3 regions of the Nonomuraea sp. NPDC003709 genome follow, and region 1 is predicted to be linked to each of the others. Evidence: riboswitches for the same ligand, from Rfam matches in the RefSeq annotation. Region 1 holds a riboswitch; each other region holds the start of a gene.
What was found. Region 1 has a riboswitch for thiamine pyrophosphate ahead of thiO (glycine oxidase ThiO). Riboswitches for the same ligand answer to the same signal wherever they lie in the genome.
Positions count from the first base shown of each region.

Region 2: it holds a riboswitch for thiamine pyrophosphate, as region 1 does, so the genes downstream of both, ABZX61_RS43370 (cytosine permease) here and thiO (glycine oxidase ThiO) in region 1, are expected to answer to the same signal.
Region 3: it holds a riboswitch for thiamine pyrophosphate, as region 1 does, so the genes downstream of both, tenA (thiaminase II) here and thiO (glycine oxidase ThiO) in region 1, are expected to answer to the same signal.

Region 1 is NZ_JBEXMW010000002.1:127,631-130,895, forward strand. Features, by position in the region: gene ABZX61_RS05060 (thiazole synthase) at 51-806, opposite strand; gene thiS (sulfur carrier protein ThiS) at 799-999, opposite strand; gene thiO (glycine oxidase ThiO) at 996-2,111, opposite strand; TPP riboswitch at 2,101-2,218, opposite strand; gene ABZX61_RS05075 (FAD-dependent oxidoreductase) at 2,272-3,265, shown strand, end outside.
Region 2 is NZ_JBEXMW010000018.1:233,929-237,193, forward strand. Features, by position in the region: gene ABZX61_RS43365 (methylated-DNA--[protein]-cysteine S-methyltransferase) at 37-606, shown strand; gene ABZX61_RS43370 (cytosine permease) at 575-1,906, opposite strand; TPP riboswitch at 1,897-2,012, opposite strand; gene ABZX61_RS43375 (rhodanese-like domain-containing protein) at 2,068-2,391, opposite strand; gene ABZX61_RS43380 (helix-turn-helix domain-containing protein) at 2,388-2,783, opposite strand; gene ABZX61_RS43385 (DNA-formamidopyrimidine glycosylase family protein) at 2,804-3,265, opposite strand, start outside.
Region 3 is NZ_JBEXMW010000049.1:48,073-51,337, reverse strand. Features, by position in the region: gene ABZX61_RS63005 (BTAD domain-containing putative transcriptional regulator) at 1-607, shown strand, start outside; gene tenA (thiaminase II) at 588-1,295, opposite strand; TPP riboswitch at 1,287-1,382, opposite strand; gene ABZX61_RS62995 (hypothetical protein) at 1,415-3,265, opposite strand, start outside.

The DNA.
Region 1 (3,265 bases):
CGGGCCGGGGAGTCGTCGGCACTCGGGGGAGGGGGGCATCGGCACTCCGGTCAGGGAGTCATCGGTGAGGAGGCCTCGGCGTAGCGCCTGCGCGGGATGCGGCCCGCCAGCCGCGCCAGCCGTCCGGCCTCCACGGCCTGCTTCATGGCGAGCGCCATGAGATCGGGCCGCTGGGCCCTGGTGACCGCCGTGGCCAGCATCACGGCGGCGCAGCCCAGCTCCATCGCCAGCGCGGCGTCGCTGGCCGTGCCGATGCCCGCGTCGAGCACCACCGGCACGGAAACGGCCTCCACGATCAGCTCGATGCTGTGCGGGTTGCGGATGCCGAGGCCCGAGCCGATCGGCCCGCCCAGCGGCATGACGGCCGAGCAGCCCGCCTGCTCCAGCCGCCGGGCCAGCGCCGGGTCGTCCCCGATGTACGGCAGCACCACGAACCCGTCGGCCACCAGTCGCTCGGCCGCGTCGAACGTCTCGATCGGGTCGGGCAGCAGGGTCCGCTCGTCGGAGATGACCTCGACCTTGATCCAGTTCGTGCCGAGGGCCTCCCTGGCCAGCCGCGCCGTCAGCACGGCCTCGCCGGCCGTGAAGCAGCCCGCGGTGTTGGGGAGCACCTTGATGTCCCGCTTGCGCAGCACGTCCAGGACCGAGCCGCGGGCGTTCGGGTCGAGCCGCCGGATCGCCACCGTGGTCAGCTCGGTGCCGGACGCGGCCAGCGCCTGGTCGAGCACGTCCAGCGAGGGCGCGCCGCCGGTGCCCATGATGAGCCGGGAGGAGAAGCTCTCCCCGGCGATGATCAGATCATCCACCTTGCACCGCCGTCAGAACCTCCACCCGGTCACGGTCGCTGAGCGCCGTCGTCTCCCACGAGCTCCGCGTGACCACCTCGTCGTTGACGGCCACGGCCACTCCGGTGGTGGCCGTGGTCAATGTGCGTACGGCCTGCGCCACGGTCGTGCCGTCGGCCACCTCGTGCGAGGCCCCGTTGATCATCACAATCATGAAATATCCCGAAATCTCCCGGGCGAGCACATTGCCGCGAGCTCGCCCTCCTCGCCCAGCAGGATGTCCGCAGTGAGCGGCGCCAGGAGCACGCCGCCGCGGTGATGGCCGGTGGCCAGCGCCAGCCCCGGGGTGCCGCTCGGGCCGATGAGCGGCAGGTTGTCCGGCGTGCCCGGCCGCAGCCCGGCCACCACGTCGGAGACCTCCAGCTCGGTGATGCCCGGCACCAGCTCCCTGGCGTCGCGCAGCAGCTCGTAGAGCCCGCCCGCGGTCACCCTGGTGTCGAAGCCCATCTCCTCCTGCGTGGCCCCGACCACCAGCTCGCCGTCACCCCGGGGGACGAGGTAGACCGGCGTGCCGTGCACGGTGCCGCGGACGCACCGGGTGAGCAGCGGCTGCGGCGAACGCAACCGCATGATCTGCCCCTTGACCGGCCGGACCGGCACCTCGGCCAGCCCGGCGCTCCACGCCCCGGCCGCCAGGATCACCCGCTCCGCCCGCAGCTCGGCTCGCCGGTCGTCGCCGCCGGGCGGCTCCAGGCGTACCCCTGTGACCCGGCCGCCGTCGCGCAGCAGCTCGCCGACGCGCGCCCGTACGAGCTGGACTCCCCGCCGGTCGAGCGCGGCGAGCAGCGCCGCCGTCACGCGGCGCGGGTCCACCCAGGAATCGCCGACGGCCAGCAGCCCGCCCCGCACCGAGGGAGCCAGCATGGGCTCCAGGCGGCGGCACTCGCGGCCGGTCAGCCGCCGGACGGGGAGCTCCAGATTCTCCAGGTACGCGGCCAGCTCGTCCAGCGCGGCCAGGTCGTCCGCCCCGAACGCCACGTCGAGAGTTCCCTCGGAGCGCAGGTCCAGGGCCTCGGGGCCGGCCAGCCCCGCGTCGGCGGCCAGCTCGGCGGCGAAGGCGGGCCAGCGACGCAGCGACGCCACGCCGAGCCGCAGCAGCGGCACCTCCGTGTAGGTGACCTCGCTGACCGGCGCCAGCATCCCCGCCGCCGCGTGTGAGGCCCCCGAGGCGGGGGCCGGGTCCACCAGGGTGACGGGCCGCCCTTCGCGGGCAAGCCGCCAGGCCAGCGAGAGGCCGACGACCCCGCCGCCCACGATCACATCCATTCGCGCTCCCTTCGCCGGCATGATCCGGATCAGGTGTCTTGCGGTCGAAGGCCCGATGGCAGCCTTCCTCTCAGCCCGGTCACGGCCGGACTCCCGCGCGTCTTACGCCCCCAGCCTACGGCCTCGCTGCGACGCCCGGACACCGGCCCACGTTAGGGTCATGAACGTGAACGAAGTCGTGGTGGTGGGAGCGGGCCTGGCCGGAGTGCGCACCGTGGAGGCGCTGCGCGCACGCGGGTTCGGCGGGCGGATCACGCTGGTCGGCGAGGAGCGGCATCGCCCCTACGACCGTCCACCCCTGTCCAAGGCCGTGCTGTTCGGCGACGCCGACACCAGCTACGTCGACACCGACCTGGCCTCGCTCGACGTGGTGTTCCAGCCGGGGGTCAGCGCCAAGGCGCTGCGCGAGGGGGTCGTGGAGACCACCGAGGGCGAGCTCGGCTACGACGGGCTGGTCATCGCCACCGGCGCCGAGCCGATCAGGCTGCCCGGCGACGGCCCGCAACACGTGCTGCGCACGCTCGACGACGCCCACGAGCTCAGGGCCATGCTCGTCCCCGGCGCCCGCGTCTCGATCATCGGCGCCGGCTGGATCGGCGCGGAGGTGGCCACCGCCGCCCGCCGCGCCGGGTGCGCGGTGACCGTGATCGAGGCCGGCCCGGCGCCGCTCGCGACGGCCGTCGGCGCCGAGATCGGGGCCCGCACCGAGCGCTGGTACGACGGCATCGACCTGCGGCTCGACACCATGGTCGACTCCGTGGACGAGGGCGGCGTGCGGCTGGTGGGCGGCGAGTTCGTGGACGCCCACGTGGTGGTCACGGGCATCGGCGTGCGCCCCGCCGTCGAATGGCTCACCGGCGCCGACATCGACCTCCACAACGGCGTCGTCGTGGACGAGCACCTGCGCGCCTCCCTCCCGAACACGGTCGCCGTCGGCGACTGCGCCGCCTGGTGGTCGCGCCGCTGGCAGACCAGGCTCAGGGTCGAGCACTGGGACACCGCGCTCAACGCCCCCGAGGTGGCCGCCGCGAGCTTGCTGGGCGAGGACGTCCCGTACGATCCCGTTCCGTACTTCTGGTCGGAGCAGTTCGGGCACATGGTGCAATACGCCGGTCATCATTTGGCAGGCGAGCGCCTGATCTACCGGGGCGAGC
Region 2 (3,265 bases), on a different contig from region 1:
GGTCACGGTGATTCTCGGCGGCGGGAGGCTGGCGGCATGTCGAGCAACGATCTCGATGCCCTGTTGCGCGTGACCTCCAGCACCTATCGAGGTGATGCGCCTCCTGACATCGCCTTCGGCCCCTATGACGGGGCCGTCGGCAGGCTGATGCTCGCGGTCACCGGCAAGGGCATCGCGGCGTGCAGCTTCGAGCCGGAAAACGCCGTGTACGAGCTGCTCACGAGACACGTGGGCAGGTTCATCGGGCCGGATCCGCGCCGGCTCGACCCGGTGCGCAGGGAGCTGGACGCCTACTTCTCCGGCCGTCTGCGCGCGTTCACCACGCCCGTCGACCTGGCGCTGGCGACGTCCTTCGCCCGCACGGTGCTGCAGAAGACGATGGCGGTCCGGTACGGCACCACCACGACGCTGGAGGAGATCGGCGCGAGCATCGGCAGGCCGCGCGCGCTGCGGGCGATCGGCAACGCGCTGGCCTCCAACCCCGTGTGCGTGATCGTGCCGTGCCACCGGGTGGTGCGTGAGGACGGCGCGCTCGGCGACTACGCGGGCGGCGCGGCCGCCAAGCAGCACCTGCTCAACGTCGAAAGGCGCGCGTCGACCAGCTGATCAGCAGGGTGACCAGCACGGCGACGACGGCCGCGCCGAGCGCCCCGTTCATCCACGGCTGCCGGGTGAAGCCGATGGCGTCGCGGACCTGCTGCCAGAAGCCGTCCCATGGCTTGAGCGTGGGCGTGGAGGTCGTCAGCCAGTACGCCACGAAGCCGAGGGCCCACGGCACCAGCCTCGACCAGCGCGAGGGCGCGTTCTCCGCGGTGTTCCAGCTCCGCGAGCCGCCGAGCACGAAGTAGTCCACGGCCAGCACCGCGAACATCGGCACGAACACCGCCCCGATCACCCCCAGGAACGCCCCGTACGAGTTGACGTCCACGACCAGGGCGATCGCGACGCTCAGCACGCCGATGGCGACGGAGAAGACGCGCCGGTCCACCCGCGGCATCAGGTTCTGCAGCGAGACCGTGGTGGAGTAGACGTTGGCGAACGACTGGTCGGTCTCCCGCAGCACCAGGATCGCGAAGAACAGCGCGCCCAGCGGCACCGCCACGAACGGCCCGAACACCGAGGTCCCGTCGGCCGCCACCTTGTCCGCCCCCGCCAGGGCCACCGCGAACACGCCCAGGCCGAGGCAGGCCACCTGAGCCAGCGTGTAGCCGCCGACCACGCCGGTGAACGCGGCCCTGCTCGACCTGGAGTGCCGGGCGAAGTCGGCCGCCATCGGCACCCACGACACCGACAGCGCGATCACGTAGTCCACGGCCGGGGCGAACGCCGTCCAGGACCCGCCGGTGTGCGCGGGCGCCCTGGTGAGGAAGAACCAGGCGAACCACACCATCGACACGATCACGCCGATGGTGACGTACCGCCGCAGCAGCCTGACGGACCCGAGCGGCCAGATCGTGAGCGCGGTGGTCAGCGCCCCCGCCGCGATCACCCACACCTGGTACGGGACGGCGCCGAAGATCGCGCTGGCCGCCTTGGCGATCACCCACAGCTCGAACGCGGCCCAGCCGAGCATCTGGACGATGTTCAGCACCGTGGGGACGTACGAGATCCGCGCCCCGAACAGGCCCCGCAGCAGCACCATCGCGGGCTGCCCCGTCTGGGTGCCCGGAACGGCGGACAGGCCCATCATGGCGGTGCCGATCAGGCTGCCGACCACAGTCGCCAGGAGAGCGGCGGTGAGGCTGAGCGGAGCGTCGGGCAGGGGTTTGAGCAGGAGCAGCGCGCTGGAGAAGCCCAGGAGGCTGACTCCGAGGTTCGCCCAGAGCGCGCCCTGATCGAGCACGCCCAGGGTCTTCGGCGGCCTGCCTTCAAGAGTCAGCGGAACTTCGTCGACGACATGCGTCATCGCACACTCCCTACGCCGGCATTACCCGGACAGGTTCAGGCGGTCGGCAGCGGATCTATGGCTGCCCTCTCAGCCCGGCGCACCCCGAGCTCCCGCGACAATCTGCAGTTGGCGCCCTCATCATGCCTCAGCGACGGCGAAACCGCCACAGTGGGGCCTTTTTACGCCACGAACGGCTGCTGCCCGGTCTCGCTGACCATCGGGCGGCTCGCGAACTCCCACGACTGCATGCCACCGCCGACGTTGACGGCGTCGCGCCCGAGCTGGTTGAGCCAGGCCGCGACCTGAAGGGACCGGCCGCCCACCCGGCAGACGACGTAGACCGTGCGGTCGCCGGGCACCTCGTCGACCCGCCCCTGTATCTGGGTCATGGGGATGTGCACGGCCTCCGGGGCGTGCCCCGCGACCCATTCGTCCTGCTCACGGACGTCGAGCAGGTAAGCGTCTGCCGGAACGGCACTGGCCTCGATCTCAGGAACGGTCATGACTCCATCATCTCGCGCCTGGCGTCGTAGGCCGCACGCGCCGCGGCGATCTCCTCCTGGTGCGTCTCCGTCCAGGTGACCAGCGACTTGATGGTCTCGTGCAGCGTACGGCCGAGCGGCGTGAGCGCGTAGTCCACCCTGGGCGGCACGACGGGGTGGACCGTGCGGCTGACCAGGCCGTCGCGCTCCAGCTGGCGCAGGGTCACGCTGAGCATGCGCTGGCTGACGCCGTCGATCTCGCGGCGGAGCTGGGTGAAGCGCAGGCTCTGGCAGTCGAGCAGGGCGATCACGAGCAGCGACCACTTGTCGGCGATGCGGTCGAGGATCTGGCGCACCTCGCAGTCCTCGCGCGTGTCCCACTGGCGCACGTCGTAGTCGTCGAGCGGTTCCACAGTGCCTTCTTCCGTCGAGCTCACTTGAGAAGGCGGGACAGCCGGCGGTCGGCGAGGGGCTTGCCGCCGGTCTGGCAGGTGGGGCAGTACTGCAGCGAGGAGTCCGCGAAGGACACCTCGCGGATCGTGTCGCCGCAGACGTCGCACGGCTGCCCGGCCCGGTTGTGGACCCGCAGTCCCGACTTCTTCTCCGCCTTGAGGTCCTTGGCCGCCAGCCCGTGCGCCCGCTCCACCGCCTCCCCCAGGGTGGCGATGATGGCCTCGTGCAGGTCGGCGATCTGCGCGTCCGTCAGCGTGGCCGCGATCTTGAAGGGGGACATCCTGGCCGCGTGCAGCACCTCGTCCGAGTACGCGTTCCCGATGCCGGCGATGATCTTCTGGTCGCGCAGCAGCCCCTTGATCTGGGTGCGGTTGCCGCCCACGATGCGCTTGAGCGCGTCGACGGTGAAGGACTCGTCGAGGGGGTCGGGGCCGAGTGCGGC
Region 3 (3,265 bases), on a different contig from region 1:
GAGCGAAGCCATCTCGATCTGCGGGCTGGCGGCGGTCAGCCAGTTCTCCAACCGGCATCTCAAGGCGCTCGCGTCCTTCCGGCAGGCGCTGGCCATGTTCCTGGCCATCGGCGACCGCAGCGGCGAGGCGTACGCGCGGCAGGCGATCGGGCGCGTCTACCTGTCGCTGCGGGACCTGCAGCAGGCGTCCCGGTGGCTGGGGGACGCGCTGCGGCTGGCCGAGGAGCTCGGCGACGCCCACCGCGAGGGCTGCGTGTCGATGCAGCTCGGCCGCATGTACGACCTGTTCGCCCAGTCGGACCGGGCCATGCGCTACCAGGGGCATGCGCTGGGCATCTTCGAGGCGCTCGGCGACCGCCACTGCGGCGCGTACGCGATGCGGAACCTGGGCGGGCTCCAGGTGGCCAGGGGCGACCGTTCGGACGGCTCCGACCAGTTGGAGCGCTCTCTGGTGATCTTCCAGCAACTGGGGGATCGCAGCGGGGAGGCGGACACGTACCAGACGCTCGGCGAGCTGTACCGTTCGTCCGGCCGCACCGCGCTGGCCACCCATTACCTCCATCAGGCCCGCGAGCTGCGCAGGGAGCTCAGCGAGTCGTTCGCGTGAGCTGCGGCCGGAGCCATTGTCCCGTGGGCCAGGTCTCCAGGCGCCAGGCGCTGTCCCAGAACATCCACTCGTACTCGGTGGCCCGGCAGAACGCCTCGTCCATCGCCCGGCGCGTCTCGGGGTCGGCGCTCTCCGCCAGCCGGTCGGTGATGGCCTTGGCCTGCTCCACCGAGGCGGCGAAGGCGGGGTCGGAGTAGGTGCCGATCCAGGTCCGGTACGGGTGGTCGGCCGCGCCCGCCGTACGTTCGAGCAGTGCCGCGCCGACGTCCTGGTAGACCCAGAAGCACGGCAGCACGGCGGCGGCGAGCACGGGCAACGGGGCGGCCAGGGCCGTGGCCTGGAGGTAGGAGGAGTAGGCCAGGCAGGTCGGCGAGGTGGCGACGGCCGCCGTCTCGCCGGCCGTCAGCCCGAACTCCTCCAGGTAGCCGGTGTGCAGGGCCCGCTCGACGACCAGCGCCGTGTGCGCGCTCTGCGCGAAGAACGCGGCGTCGGCCGGGGAGCCGGCGCGGGCCGAGGCGGTCGCGAGGACCTTGGCGTAGGCCACCAGGTAGCGCCCGTCCTGGACCAGGTAGAACGCGAATCGCTCGCGGTCGAGGGTGCCGTCGCCGAGCGCGGCGTTGAACGGGTGGTCGTGGATCGCCTCGAGCAGCGTGGCCGTGCGCGCCCAGATTTTCTCACAGAAGGTCACCGATGACGTCCCTTCGCTAGTGCGAACTAGATCAGGTTCGACGGGTGTGATCTCAGCCCGGCAGCCCGGGCACCCCGCGTCACGGCCAACGCTAGCAGAGAAGCTCCGGCCCGGTCGTGTCAGGCGGGGATCAGCTCGTGCAGCGTGCCCGGGGTGTAGACCCGTGCCCCCGCCGGGAGGCCGGCCGGCGGCTCCAGCCCGATGTAGGTGGTGGGCCCGGCCGGCGTGCTCTTCGCGCGCAGCAGGTCGGCCAGGTAGCGGACGCGCAGGAAGTCGCGTTCGACGATGGAGCGCACCAGCAGGGAGGCGCTGACGCGGTTGCCCTCCACCTGGTTGAAGCCGGGGTGGCCCTTCAGGTAGAGGTGCAGCCACTTCACCAGCCAGCCGCCGTCGGCGCCGCGCAGGAAGACGAGCGGCAGGGCGATCCGGCCGGAGCCGCGCAGGTCCGACTTCATGCGCACGGTACGCGGCTCGAACGGCCTGCCTTCCTGCGCGGCGTCCCTGGTCATGTAGCCGAAGAACGCCTCGGCGGCCTCGTCGAACGCTTCCCCGGCGTAGATGTTCACCTGCGGGATGATGATCGGCTGGGCCGCGGCGGCGAGCCGGATGTCGATGAACTCGGACGCGCCTTCGGGTGCCTCGGTGAGGTCGCCGGAGTACTGGGCGAAGTCGTTGGTGTAGTTCGTCCAGGAAATGTGCGTCGGGTCGTCGTAGGAGGCGTCGAGCATGAGCGCGGAAAGGTCGTAGTCGGTGCGCTGCCGGGCCTCGCGCCAGTGGACGAAGAACCTGAGCAGTTCGCCGTCCACCGCCGACACCGAGCCCCGGGGCAGCATGCCCAGCCCGGGCACGACGGCCTTGCCGGACAGCGGCAGGGCGACGTCGAGCACGTCGGGATCGACGATCAGCTCGCCGGGGTCGGGGAGGCGGCGGGCGATCTCCTCGTCCAGGATGGCCAGCGCCCGCGCCAGGGCCTCCTCCTCCAGCGGCGAGCGGGAGTCGGGGGCCGCCCACGCCCTGCCGTTCCGGTTGACGAAGACGCGGCCCGCGACGGGGGCGAGCCGGTTCTGCAGATGCTCCCGCAGCGACAGCAGGACGCGGCCGGAGGCGCCCGAGGCGGCCCCTTCCGCGGCGTCCAGCACGGCCGACGTGGACAGGCCGGTCCGCAGCAGGTGGTCGAGGCGGCGCAGCAGCGCGCCCGGGGCCTGCTCCAGCAGCTTCACCGCCTCGGCGGTGCGGCCCGCCGACAGGGCGGCCTCGACCCGGCCGTCCAGGCTTGGGGCCGGGCGCGTGCCCCTGGCCGTGTCGAAGACGGCCAGGGCGCGCGGGAACTGCGGGTACTCGTGGGGGTGCAGCCGTTCGCCGAGCCGCTTCCACTCCTCCCGGTGGCGCGGCACGTCGCCGAGCCTGGCCGGGGAGGCGACCGCGTCCAGGGCTCCCAGCAGGGCGCGGCGCTCGGCCCGGCGGAACGAGCGGAACCTGGTGGGCTCGGCCAGCGTGACATCGCCGCCGGAGCAGCCGCAGGCGAGCCGGAGCACGTCGGTCACGGTGTCGACCAGCAGCGGCCGGCCCTCGGTCAGCCGGACCTCGTTGACGATCGCGCGGTTCTCGCGCACGGGGATGCGCTCGGGCTCGTCGGCGCAGAACCCGGCCAGCAGGCGCAGCGCGGCCAGGTCCTCGGCGGCCAGGGGCACCTCGGAGCCCGCCAGCGAGAAGTAGAGCTCCCGCGCCTCCGACTCCAGGCTCCCGCCCAGCTCCAGCACGGTCACCCGGTCCCCGGCCAGCGGGATCAGCTCGGCGTGCGCGGCCAGCAGGTCGGCGTAGGTGTGCTGGTAACGGCCGTAGCCGGGCAGGGAGAGCAGGTTGAGCGCCGAGGTCTCGACGCGGGCGGCGGCGACCGGGTCGAGCAGGGCCTCGCGCAGCAGCCCGGCCCAGAACTCCAGGGTGTCGGGCACGTTCTTGGGGAAGTCGAG